4 regions of the Bacillus sp. FJAT-45350 genome follow, and region 4 is predicted to be linked to each of the others. Evidence: riboswitches for the same ligand, from Rfam matches in the RefSeq annotation. Region 4 holds a riboswitch; each other region holds the start of a gene.
What was found. A riboswitch is a leader RNA that binds a small molecule or an ion and turns the genes downstream of it on or off. The one in region 4 is predicted to bind S-adenosylmethionine.
Positions count from the first base shown of each region.

Region 1: another riboswitch for S-adenosylmethionine. It lies ahead of CD003_RS13365 (methionine ABC transporter ATP-binding protein); the one in region 4 lies ahead of CD003_RS06420 (peptide-methionine (S)-S-oxide reductase).
Region 2: another riboswitch for S-adenosylmethionine. It lies ahead of CD003_RS17360 (methionine ABC transporter ATP-binding protein); the one in region 4 lies ahead of CD003_RS06420 (peptide-methionine (S)-S-oxide reductase).
Region 3: another riboswitch for S-adenosylmethionine. It lies ahead of CD003_RS12400 (homoserine dehydrogenase); the one in region 4 lies ahead of CD003_RS06420 (peptide-methionine (S)-S-oxide reductase).

Region 1 is NZ_NISU01000001.1:2,660,615-2,663,769, forward strand. It holds gene CD003_RS13355 (MetQ/NlpA family ABC transporter substrate-binding protein) at 1-279, opposite strand, end outside; gene CD003_RS13360 (methionine ABC transporter permease) at 306-971, opposite strand; gene CD003_RS13365 (methionine ABC transporter ATP-binding protein) at 949-1,974, opposite strand; SAM riboswitch class I at 2,079-2,187, opposite strand; gene CD003_RS13370 (stalk domain-containing protein) at 2,528-3,155, shown strand, end outside.
Region 2 is NZ_NISU01000002.1:163,303-166,457, reverse strand. It holds gene CD003_RS17370 (MetQ/NlpA family ABC transporter substrate-binding protein) at 1-48, opposite strand, end outside; gene CD003_RS17365 (methionine ABC transporter permease) at 64-729, opposite strand; gene CD003_RS17360 (methionine ABC transporter ATP-binding protein) at 726-1,736, opposite strand; SAM riboswitch class I at 1,979-2,095, opposite strand; gene CD003_RS17355 (MFS transporter) at 2,175-3,155, opposite strand, start outside.
Region 3 is NZ_NISU01000001.1:2,449,459-2,452,613, forward strand. It holds gene CD003_RS12400 (homoserine dehydrogenase) at 1-1,226, opposite strand, end outside; SAM riboswitch class I at 1,312-1,419, opposite strand; gene aspS (aspartate--tRNA ligase) at 1,497-3,155, opposite strand, start outside.
Region 4 is NZ_NISU01000001.1:1,271,191-1,274,345, reverse strand. It holds gene CD003_RS21785 (hypothetical protein) at 1-7, shown strand, start outside; one part of gene CD003_RS06425 (IS3 family transposase) at 142-391, shown strand; one part of gene CD003_RS06425 (IS3 family transposase) at 391-1,253, shown strand; gene CD003_RS06420 (peptide-methionine (S)-S-oxide reductase) at 1,524-1,892, opposite strand; SAM riboswitch class I at 2,039-2,153, opposite strand; gene CD003_RS22210 (hypothetical protein) at 3,107-3,155, opposite strand, start outside.

The DNA.
Region 1 (3,155 bases), 1.4 Mb from region 4:
GAACAAATTTGCATCTAGCGAACCGTTTCCTAAAGCGATGTTCGGTTGAACATAATCACTAAATTCAATAACTTCAATTTCATATCCTTTTTCTTCAAGTAAAGGTTTAATAGCATTACTTACCATATCTGCATAAGGGCCAGATGTTGCTCCGATTACTAATTCCTTCTTTTCTTCAACAGGCTCTTCACTAACATCAGATGTTGCTTCTTCATTTCCACCACAAGCAGATAGTATTCCTAGCAGTAGAATAATAGATAATAAAACTAGCTTTTTCATATTCAATTTCCCCTTTTTCTCTTCTTTTATTTTTTATCAACAAATCTAGCAACTCGATCACCAGTGAATTGTAGAATTTGTACAATACAGATTAAAACAATGATTGTTGTTAACATAACGGTGTCATCGTAACGATAGTATCCAAAACGAATAGCAAGATCCCCTATCCCTCCACCGCCAACAATTCCAGCCATAGCAGAATACCCCACAAGGCTAATCGTAGTTATCGTTACGCCCTGAATAAGTCCTGGTCGCGCTTCTGGAAGGAGAACATCCTTAATAATCATCCACGGTGTAGCACCTACAGAAACAACTGCTTCAATAACGCCTTTATCAATTTCACGTAAAGATGACTCAACCAATCTTGCAAAAAACGGAATTGCCGCTACTGATAAAGAAACCGAGGCGGCTTTTGGTCCAATTGTTGTTCCTGCTATCAATTGCGTTAAAGGTAAAAGAGCAACGAGTAATATGATAAATGGAATAGAACGAATTAAATTTACAAAAAATCCCACAACACTCTTAATAAATGTGTTTTCTAGAAAAAGTCCTTTATCGGTGACAAATAACAAGATTCCAAGTGGTAATCCAAAAACCAATGCAACACTTAGTGCAATAGATACCATAAGTACCGTCTCAAGAAATGCTTTGTTCATTTCTGGAAGTAAATTAACTAGCGTTTCTAATAGCATCTGCAATTACCTCCAAATTTTCAGTACGTGTTCGGATTACTTCAATAGCCCGTTCTACTTCAGAATGCTCTCCAATAAGCTCCATAATAAAAATCCCTAGAGGTACTTCTTTTATGTACTCAATCTTTCCATGTAGAATATTCCCATTCACTTGAAACTGCTTAAAAACATCTGAAATAACAGATTCTTCTGCTATTGCTCCTTTAAATTGAACTTTCACAATCGTACCTTTACGTTTTTCTATTAACTGTGATGGTAGTTCAAATTGTAAAACACTATTAATGAAATCCCTTGTCAACTGTTGTGTAGGAGAAGCAAACAATTCATATACAGTGCCTTCTTCAATAATCCGTCCATCTTCCATTACTGCCATACGATCACAGATTTCCTTTACTACTTCCATTTCATGTGTAATTAACACGATGGTTAACCCAAGTTCTCTATTAATCTTTTTTAATAGGGACAAAATTGATTTTGTTGTATTTGGGTCTAGTGCAGAAGTAGCTTCATCACATAGTAGTACTTGAGGGTCGTTAGCAAGCGCCCTCGCTATGCCAACCCTCTGCTTTTGTCCCCCACTAAGTTGTGCAGGATAATGACCACTTTTGTTTGATAACCCTACCATTTCTAATAATTCTGTCACTTTTTTATTTATCTCAGCTTTAGGTTTCCCAGCAGCTTTTAACGCGATCGCTATATTTTCAAAAATTGTTTTTGAACTGATTAAATAAAAGTGTTGAAATATCATTCCAATTTTTTGCCTAGCTTCTCTTAAGGATTTTTTATTTAACTTTGTTAACTCCATTCCATCAATCTTAATTTCACCTGATGTCGGTTTCTCTAATAAATTTAAACAGCGTAATAGTGAGCTTTTTCCAGCCCCACTATAACCGACAATTCCAAATACCTCTCCTTTATTTACAGTTAGAGAGACATGGTCTACTCCCATTACGGTTGTTTTTTTTGTTTTATATTCTTTAACTAAATCTGTTACCTCAATCAAAACGTAGTCCCTCCTAAAATTAATTAAATTAATCCCAAATTCTTAGATTTTGTAAAAAAATAGACCCCTTCATCTGAAAGAGGCCTAATATCACGCACATTATAGCCTTATCTTTCAGAATAAGTTAATTATTCTGCAGGAGTTAGCACCATCCCATAATTTGGAGGTTGCTGGACTTCACCGGGCCTGTCCCTCAGTCGCTCTTGATAAGTTATTTTTATAAAATTGTTAAGTTGATAATATAACCAAGTAATCAGGTTGTCAATATCGTTTTTTCGCTTTAATACACAAAAGAGCGCTTTCATTATTGATACTACAACAAATAAACTATTTATTATTTATTTTCTAAAAAACTAAATCAGTTCTATTAATTAAGAGGCTAGGGTTGGGCACCTCTTTGTTTTGTAATAACAAAACGTCCTTTCTATCTTTTATTAGCTCTACTCTTTTACAAAGCCAATATTACCAATTTTTGTTTTAATGTATCATATAGTCCCTTTTTCTATTATACTAGAGTAATATAATCACTAAGAATTTATGGAGGGTTGCATCAATGAAACAACTATTTAATAGTGGCCATCATTCTTACATCGTCCTTGCTATACTATTATTATTTCTTTTTCCTACTAATAGTTTAGCAAACTCATCGATTGAAGAAAAATGTGGATATAGCGCCCAACCTGGTGTGAATCCAGATTATCAGACAGTAAACTGTTTACTAACAGAAACAGCACTGGACTACAATGTTCCACCGGAAATTGTAAAAGGGATTGCAGAAGTAGAAAGTGGTAACTGGAGACAATTTCATCCAGATGGTACCCCAATCATTACAGACGATGGTGGCATTGGAATTATGCAGATTACACTGTATCAAGATTATGATCAAGAAAGATTAAAAAATGATATTGTGTATAACATTAAATCAGGCGTGGAAATGCTAGATTCTATGTTTGCTAGAGGTGACTTACCGAAGATTAACGGACATGAAAGACATATCATTGAACATTGGTATTTCTCTGTAATGGCATATAATGGAATAAAACCTCTAAATAGTCCTATCGTACAAGCTACTGGCGAACGAAATCGCAAGGCATACCAAGAAAAAGTATTCGATGTCATTGCAAATCGTAGCTTGGTAACGTTAACTGAACTACCTTTAGATAGTAGTCATTTTCAATATG
Region 2 (3,155 bases), on a different contig from region 4:
TGCTAATGACAGAACACCTGCTGATAGAAAACTAAAAAACTTTTTCATCTTATTTGCCCCCTATTATCGTTTATCTGTTTTATTTGTAAACCAATCCCCAACCAACTGAATGACATAAACAATCAGTAGAATGGCAATGGTAGCTACCCATACATAATCCCATTGATTTCTCTGGAATCCATCCATAAATGCTAAATAACCTAGACCACCTGCTCCAATTACACCTGCCATTGCTGTATAACTAACGAGCGCAATTGCTGTAACTGTAATACCTGAAGTTAGAGCTGGCTTTGATTCTGGAAGTAAAACCTTCCAAATAATCTCCAAATGACTAGCCCCCATAGATTGAGAAGCTTCGATAACCCCTTTATCAATTTCTCGAAGTGCGATTTCAACCATTCTCGCATAAAATGGTGCTGCACCAACAACCAATGCTGGTACTGCTGCCTTCCATCCGAAAATCGAGCCAACAAAAAACTTCGTAAATGGAATTAACAATATAATTAATATAATGAATGGAACTGAACGAAACACATTTACAAATGCTGCTGTAATTACATGAACCACTTGATTTTGCCAAAGGTTACCCTTAGCTGTAAGGAATAATAACAAACCTAAAATTAGGCCAAAAAATGCAGTTAGTATAACGGATACGAACGACATATAAAACGTCTCTAATGTCGCTTCCCACACTCGTTCCCATCTGATGTTCGGAAATAATTGATTCATCGATCAATCACCTCCACTTCAACTTGCTGTTCCCTTATAAATGAAATCGCTTTTGAAAGTTCATCTTCACTTCCATCAATATGGATAAAGAGTGTTCCGTAAGAACCATCCTGAGTTTGAGAAATTTTCCCTTGCAATATATTAACCTCAACATCAAATTGACGAATCAATTGTGTGATTAATGGACGTTCTGTTTCATCCCCTACAAAAGTTAACTGGACAACTTGACCAGATTCTTTAAGTTGTAAGGAGTCTTTCGTTTCTTCAGGTTCTGTAATTTGCTTTACAAACTCCTTCGTAATATCAGCTTTCGGTTGTCTAAAAACTTCTAATACTGGTCCTTGTTCAGCAATGTTACCTGCTTCAATAACAGCAACTCGGTTACATATCTTTCTAATCACATGCATTTCATGCGTTATTAAGACAATCGTTAATCCTAGCTTTTTATTAATATCTACTAGTAAATCAAGAATTGAATCTGTCGTCTTTGGGTCTAGTGCCGACGTTGCCTCGTCACACAAAAGAACTTTTGGATTATTTGCGAGTGCTCTTGCAATACCAACTCTTTGTTTTTGTCCTCCACTTAATTGAGAAGGATAAGAGTCACCGCGCCCCTCTAGACCAACAAGCTGTATTAATTCTTTTACTCTCTTTTCACGGTCATTTTTTTTAACACCCGCAATTTCAAGAGGGAATGAAATATTTTCTCGTACAGTTCGAGACCAGAGTAAATTGAAGTGTTGAAAAATCATACTAATTTCTTGTCGGGCTTTTCTAAGCTCTTGCCCAGTCATTGATGATAGATTCTTCCCTGCAATAGAAACGGTTCCTTCTGTAGGCCGTTCCAAGTTGTTAAGCATTCTAATAAGCGTACTTTTACCCGCACCGCTATATCCGATTATTCCAAAAATTTCACCTTCGTTAATATCAAGGTTAATTCGATCAATAGCAGTAACCGTTCCATCTCGTGTTTGGAACACTTTCCTGATTTGACTTAAACTTATCAATGTAAACACCCTTATCTTTTTCTCTATTTACTACTATCTCTCTTTCATATCTAGTAATCTAACACTTAGTATACACATTGAAATACCCATAATTAAATATAAGAAAATCTCAAAATTTCGACAAATATAACTATATATCTACAACTGGATTATATAAGCTAACTACACTTGACTTTAGAGATTAAAAAAACCTTCCCGTCATCATCATGAGCAGAAAGGTTTAGTAGCGTATCTGAGCCTTTCTCTCATCTTTCAAAGCAATTTGCTTTGTAGGATTTAGCACCTTACTAAACATGTCAATACATGTTTAAGGTTGCTGGGTTTCATCGGGCCAGTCCCTCCACCTCTCATGATAAGAGTTACATTTAATTAATGTTTAATTTCATGAATGAATCATAGCATGGACAATCTTTTAGTGTCAACGGTTTTTTCTCTTTTTTACGACACCTTTCGCACCTTTTTTTTCCCTTGATCATTGTCATAACGACGAAAGACCAAAAAGAAGTAAATTGAACCAATTAAGTAAAGAGCTCCCGTAATCGAAAAAACGATAGCATAGCCATAATAAGAGCCATGAAGCATAACAATGGTCATCGAAACAGGACCCATGACAGCCCAGCCCAATTGGAAGACCATCTGTCCTACTGAGTTTGTTAACCCTTTTATTGAATCATCAACACTTCTCATCATTAACGACATTTGAATAGGGTTTCCAGCATTCATTAATGCCTGTCGAAACAGAAAACCAATCACAGCAATCCAGAGGTTTTCTGTGTAAGCAGTTAATAATAAGAAAGGCAATGATGACAATTGCAATATGACAACCGCTTTTACTTCACCAAACCGCTGAACTACAGCAGGACCAATCATAAATGCGACCGCCGTCATACCCTGGCCAAGGGAAAGAATTAGCCCAACAAGAGATTTGCTAATTTCAAACCGGTCAGTAAAATAAATGTTTAAATAAGGTATCACAAGACCAGAACCAAAACCAATCAAAATTTGAGCTACCGCAAATAACGCTATAATTTTAATTCCAGATTTATGCGTAGTGACTAACTTTTTTAAAGAGCTTGCTGCTGATTTTTCTGTTTTCAACTTACGAGTTTCACAGATTTTCAATATTGGCCACAATGCCGCAAAGAAGAAGATAGAACCAATTAATAACGTAATTCTTACACTTGTAAGAGTGTCAATTGTAAATACAAATTGAAATAAATCTGTTAAGCCTCCACCTAAAGCATTACCAATGACATTAGCCACCATAATAACCGCAAAGTTAAAACTAAATAAGTGTACTCGTTCCTTCTCTGTAGAGTTCTCAGCTAACAATGGTATAGAAGCTACTTGAATACAGGCCATAAACAGTCCTGTCATAAATGCTGTATATAATAGTGAAGACTCTGTCACCAGAATCGC
Region 3 (3,155 bases), 1.2 Mb from region 4:
ATATTCTTGTTCAGTTTAACTATTTCTTCATCCCCAAAGATAGGAAAACAATTAGGAATAGTATCTTGAAAACCTTCTAATTCTACTTCAGATATAGTTATAACCCAAACCAATCTTTCTCCATTACAATAAACTTGTTCTATCTTATGATTAAACTGTTGAAGCTTTTCCTTTAACGGTTTTTCTTCATCTTTATTAGAAAATAAAAGTAATCTCGTCTCGTCAAAATTATTATTTTGTATTGGGGCTTGTAGCTTTACTAAATGACTACTTTTATTGTGAAAGTGAAAAACAAAATCCTCTATCATACTATTCGCCGTTGGCTTCTTTCCTGCACCAGGACCAGTAAAGCTCAAATTGTCGAACCACTCACTAACTACTTGAACAGCATTTGATACACTTTTTATATGTGAAAAACTATGATTCTTCGTTACAAATGCTGGTGCAACACTCCCTTTAATTGTTCCGTTAATCTTCTTGGCTTCCCCAATTAATTTAATCGTAAGCCCTAGTTCCTCTGCAATTGTCACTTTCCATTTTTCGATCTTTGTGATACCAGTGCGTCGTACATTGTATTCCTCAGGCCATTCGCCAAAACAGAGGCGGCTGAGTATTCGAATTTTGTACCAACTGTCAAATCCCTCGATATCATCTGTCGGGTCAGCCTCTGCAAAACCAAGCTCTTGTGCCTCAGTTAAAGCCTCCTCAAACCCTTTTCCCTTTTCATTCATTTCCGTTAGTATGTAATTTGTCGTTCCATTAAGAATTCCTAAAACTTTATGAATAGGGCTCGTAGCTAAATTAGCCTTTAGGGCATTAACAATTGGTATACCTCCAGCAACTGTTGCCTCATATCCTAAAAACGTATCATGTTCATTTGCTAATTCCTCTAATTCCTTCCCATGCTTTGCAACTAACTCTTTATTAGCAGTAATCACAGGAATACCTCTATTTAAAAAACTAGAAACATAGTCCTTTGCTGGTATCGTTCCTCCAATTGCTTCAAATACTAAATCATACTCTTCCTTAAAAAAATCTTCTTCATTATCTGTAAGGAGCGTCTTATCGATAGATAACTCTCTTTCCTTTTCACGATTACTTACTAAGATTTTAGTTATACTAATCTCTTGCTGTAATAAGCTTTCTAACGTCGAACGAGTTTCTTCTATTCTCTCATATACTCCAGTCCCAACTGTTCCAAATCCAATTAAACCTACTGATAACATTATTACTCCTCCTTGATGAACGTGTTTATAGTGTTTCTTGAAAAAAGAAAAAACCTTTCCAGATAAGGAAAGGTTTCTCACGCCTCACTTATCTCTCAGAACTAGATAGCTCTGCTGAAATTAGCACCTTTGTTTGATCCAAACAGGTTGCTGGGCGTCATCGGGTCAGTCCCTCAGCCTCTCTTGATAAGTTCTATATAATTTTTTTAAAACGTCATGTCTTGATGTAGATTATATGTTTTGAAAATTAGAAAGTCAATATTTTTTCAATTATGCGTTAACTTTTTTCTCTTCTTTCCTTGGAACAATTGATAAGTTTAATTCTTTTAATTGAGCTTCACTTACTTCACCTGGTGCATTCGTTAATAAGCAGCTAGCACTTGCTGTTTTAGGGAATGCAATTGTATCACGTAAGTTTGTTTTTCCCGCTAGTAACATAATTAGACGGTCTAAACCTAGTGCAATCCCACCATGTGGAGGTGTACCGTATTCAAATGCATCTAGAAGGAATCCAAATTGCTCTTTTGCCTCTTCAGGAGTAAATCCTAATGCAGAGAACATTTTTTCTTGTACATCACGTTGATAAATACGTTGTGAACCTCCACCAAGCTCATAACCATTAAGAACAAGGTCATATGCTTCTGCACGAACTTTACCTGGTTCTTTATCTAGTAAATCAAGGTCTTCTACTTTCGGACTTGTGAACGGATGGTGTAGTGCCACATAACGTTTTCCGTCTTCATCATATTCAACAAGTGGGAAGTCTACTACCCAAAGGAAGTTGAATTTGCTGTTATCGATAAGTCCTAGCTCTTTACCAAACTTCAAACGAAGAGCTCCAAGGCTATCCCATACAACTTGCTTCTTATCAGCTCCGAAGAATAATAAATCTCCTGGTTCGGCATTTAGCTCCTTGCGAATCGCAGCTGTCTCTTCTTCGTTAAAGAACTTCGCAATTGGCCCTTTTAGCTCGTCTTCTTCGACTTTTAACCAAGCTAAACCTTTTGCTCCATAAATAGCAACAAAGTCTGCTAACTCATCGATCTCTTTACGAGACATTTTCGTTGCAACACCTTTTACATTTAATCCTTTAACAATTCCGCCGTTTGCAACGGCACTAGTAAACACTTTAAAGTTACTATCTTTGACGATATCAGAGAGCTCCACAAGCTCCATGTCGAAACGAGTATCAGGCTTGTCTGAGCCATAACGGTTCATCGCATCATCGTACGTCAAACGTTGGAATGGAAGCTGTACATCTATACCTTTTGTTTCTTTTAAAACATTTACCATCATTTCTTCCATCATTGAAATTAAATCTTCTTTATCCATGAAAGAAGTTTCGATATCGACTTGAGTGAACTCAGGCTGACGGTCAGCACGTAAATCTTCATCACGGAAACAGCGTACAATTTGATAATAACGCTCAAAGCCTGAAACCATTAATAACTGCTTAAATAGTTGTGGTGATTGAGGCAATGCATAAAACTCTCCATGGTGTACACGACTTGGAACTAAATAATCACGTGCTCCTTCTGGTGTACTTTTTGTTAGCATTGGTGTTTCAATCTCTAGGAAACGATTGTTATCTAAGTAATCACGAATCATTTTTGTTGTTTTATGACGTAGCATAAAAGTTTCCTGCATGTCTGGACGGCGAAGATCTAAATAACGGTATCTTAAACGAATATCTTCCGAAGCATCCGTACCTTCTTCAATTTGGAATGGAAGAGCTTTCGAAGCATTTAAAATTGTAATTTTATTAACATGAACTTCTACCGTTCCTGTTGGAATCTTTTCATTAATTGTCTCATCGTCACGCTTTACAACTGTTCCTTCAACATCTAATACGTACTCACTACGAACACGGTCAGCGATTTTCAATGCCTCTTCAGAAATTTCAGGACTGAATACAACCTGTACAATTCC
Region 4 (3,155 bases):
ACAATAGTCCACACTTGGTTGACAGGTGTGGACTATTTTACGCTTACCAAAAAAGAGCATGGTTGGATAGGCTACACTAAGTTGGACAGGTTTGTTAAGGTGCTATACACTTGAGTCAAATTACTCGAAGGAGACGAGACTATGACAAAACGTAAGCGCCGATCATTTACGAAAGAATTCAAAGAACAAATCGTCCAATTATATGCTTCTGGTAAACCTCGTTCGGAAATTATTAAAGAATACGAATTGACGGCTTCTTCCTTTGAGAAATGGGTTCAACAAAACCAGGCAAGTGGTTCCTTTGAAGAAAAGGACAATCGAACGCCAGAACAAGAAGAACTACTTCGACTTCGAAAAGAAAACCAACGCCTCGCTATGGAAAATGACATTTTAAAGCAAGCCGCGCTGATCATGGGACGAAAGTAGATGTGATCCGTAATAACCTTCACAAATACTCGGTATCAGCAATGTGTAACGTCCTACAACTTCCTCGAAGTACGTATTATTATGAAGCAAAGAAACGAGAGAACCCTGACGAAGAGGTAACGAAGCTCATCGTTGACCTTTTCAATAGAAGCCGCCAAATTTATGGACAACGTAAATTAAAGAAAGAACTAGAAAAGCAAGGGTTGCAAGTCTCTCGTCGGCGTATTAGTCGGATTATGAAGGAACAAGGACTGGTATCCAAATACACAGTGGCTCAGTTTAAACCATCGAAAACAAAGTGTAATGAATCTCCTATCGGCAATGCCTTAAATCGAGAATTTAACCAAGAAAAAGAACTCAAAGTCGTAGTGAGTGACTTGACTTACGTTCGAGTTCAGCAAAAGTGGCATTACATCTGTATTTTAGTAGATTTATATAACCGTGAAATTATTGGATATAGTGCTGGTCCTCAAAAAGACGCAGCCTTAGTTCAGCGTGCCTTCGCAAAAGTTCCATACAACCTTCATCGTCTTGAATTATTTCACACGGATCGGGGCAGTGAATTTAAGAACAAACTTATTGATGAAGCACTAAAAACCTTTGGAATTGAACGTTCTTTAAGCAACAAAGGAACCCCCTATGACAACGCTGTAGCGGAGGCAACCTTTAAAGTTATTAAAACTGAGTTTGTGAATGGTAGAGTATTCTCTAACCAACCCGAACTTGACCTTGAACTTTTTGATTATGTTCATTGGTATAACCATGTTCGTATCCATGGTTCACTAGATTATGTTACACCTATCGAATTCAAGTCAGTACACCTTTAATTATTTGTCCAGTTTAGTGTTGACATACCATGGTTTCATTTTTAGTAACAGTTTCTTGTAACATAGTTTAGTTTACTGTATTGTCACGATTCTTCAAAAATATTATTTTATATTTTTTCTGGTGAATGAAATCAAATAGTTATCTAAGAAAAACGGGTTAACTTCCATCGGTTTACACTTCTTTGTTATTTTTTACACTAAAAAAGCAATTGTCTTTGTAAGAGCAATTGCTTCAATCTAAATCAAATAATAAAGGTATTAATACTTTCATTAAGATATTTGTTTAATCTCTTTTACTTTTACCCCTACTGGAGTGATTTCTGTAATCACTTCACATTTAGCCGAGTGATTTAGTGCCTTTTTCTTTTGTTTAGCCACTTTTAATTGGTTACTATTTGAAAAGAAGATGAATGACTGATTATTACGTTGCTGACCGTCTCTCGTTGTAGGATCATGTAAGTCAAAAAACAAGTCTACCAATTCAGTGTATGATACTTTCCAAGGGTTAAACCAAATTTCTACTATATCTAGATTGGTCCCTTTCACCTGTTCTATTTGTACATATTCAATCCCACGATACCCTGTAAAGAATGCTTTCTGACTGAAAAACTCACTTGCACCAAACACTGCTCTTTCCATTATTACCGCTCCTTTGAGCGATAAGCCTTTTATCCATTAAGACAACTTATTAGTAATGTGTAAGCAATTACCGTTTAGAGTGTATACAATAATAAAAATACCTCTCCTTAAATCTAAAGAGAGGTTTGTATAGTTATATACATCTCCTCTCATCTTTCAAAGGTTAACACCTTTGCAGGAATTAGCACCGTTCAAGTTAATGGATAACTTGATGGTTGCCGGGTTTCATAGGGCCTGTCCCTCTACCACTCTGGATAAGAAGTTTATCGCTATTTAATTTTTATTTTAATAAATTGATTGTTTATTATATTACCAATGAGTTAACTAAATTGCAAGTATTATTTTAAATATAATGACAATATTGACACTTTTCCTAGAAAAAGACCTATACATACTTTTTCACTGTGACCACGATCATTACTAAGTCAATTTATTCTTTAATTGATCTAGTTTAGTATATAAAACTGTTTTAAATCTGGATTCAAATGGAAATCTAGGGTATTTAAGAAATAAATAGAAAGGTCCTTTTAAAAGCCTTTTTCTTAATGGTATCTTAAATTTCGCAGTAAAAAATATAGCAGAAAATAGAGAAAGAATAAATGTAAGTAATGGTCTTTTATTATATAAGTATCCATAGACAAATATCTTTAAATAGACTAAACCAGACCAATAAATGTTCCAACCGTATTTAAACCGAATCATATTCAATTTTAAAATAATATATTCAGTGACTGAACAGTAAATTACCCATTTTAGCAGATGGACAATTTTCTTTGGGATAGATTTAGGTAAATCAGATATAAACAAAAGAACGATCGAAGGTGAAATTATAAAAATGTGAACAATCCTCAAAAGCTCCCAGCGAACCCCCTCCGGTCTAAACTCCCAAAGTAGGCTTCTTTTACAAAGGTAATAGTACATAGAATTTAAAAAACTAATATACAATAACCCTCTTTTGTATTGTGGGATTTCCCTCCATGTTCCTTTAAAAATGTTTAAGCATATAATAAAGAGCAAAAGAATACTTTGTTTTTGTTTTTGTTTCATACGGCTTACCTCTGCAATTCGTATTTGAAAATACAAACTTATTATCCCTTATCATCTTACAAAATATGTAAGGTTTTTTGCATAGTAACACCATTTGGCTAAACTATAAGAGTTTCATAGTAATCCGGTATCCAAAACTAGACATACGTCAGCTGATCTACCTGATGTCAATCTCGCTCATAGCAGTCAAAACAAATGATATTTCCATCTTCCTGC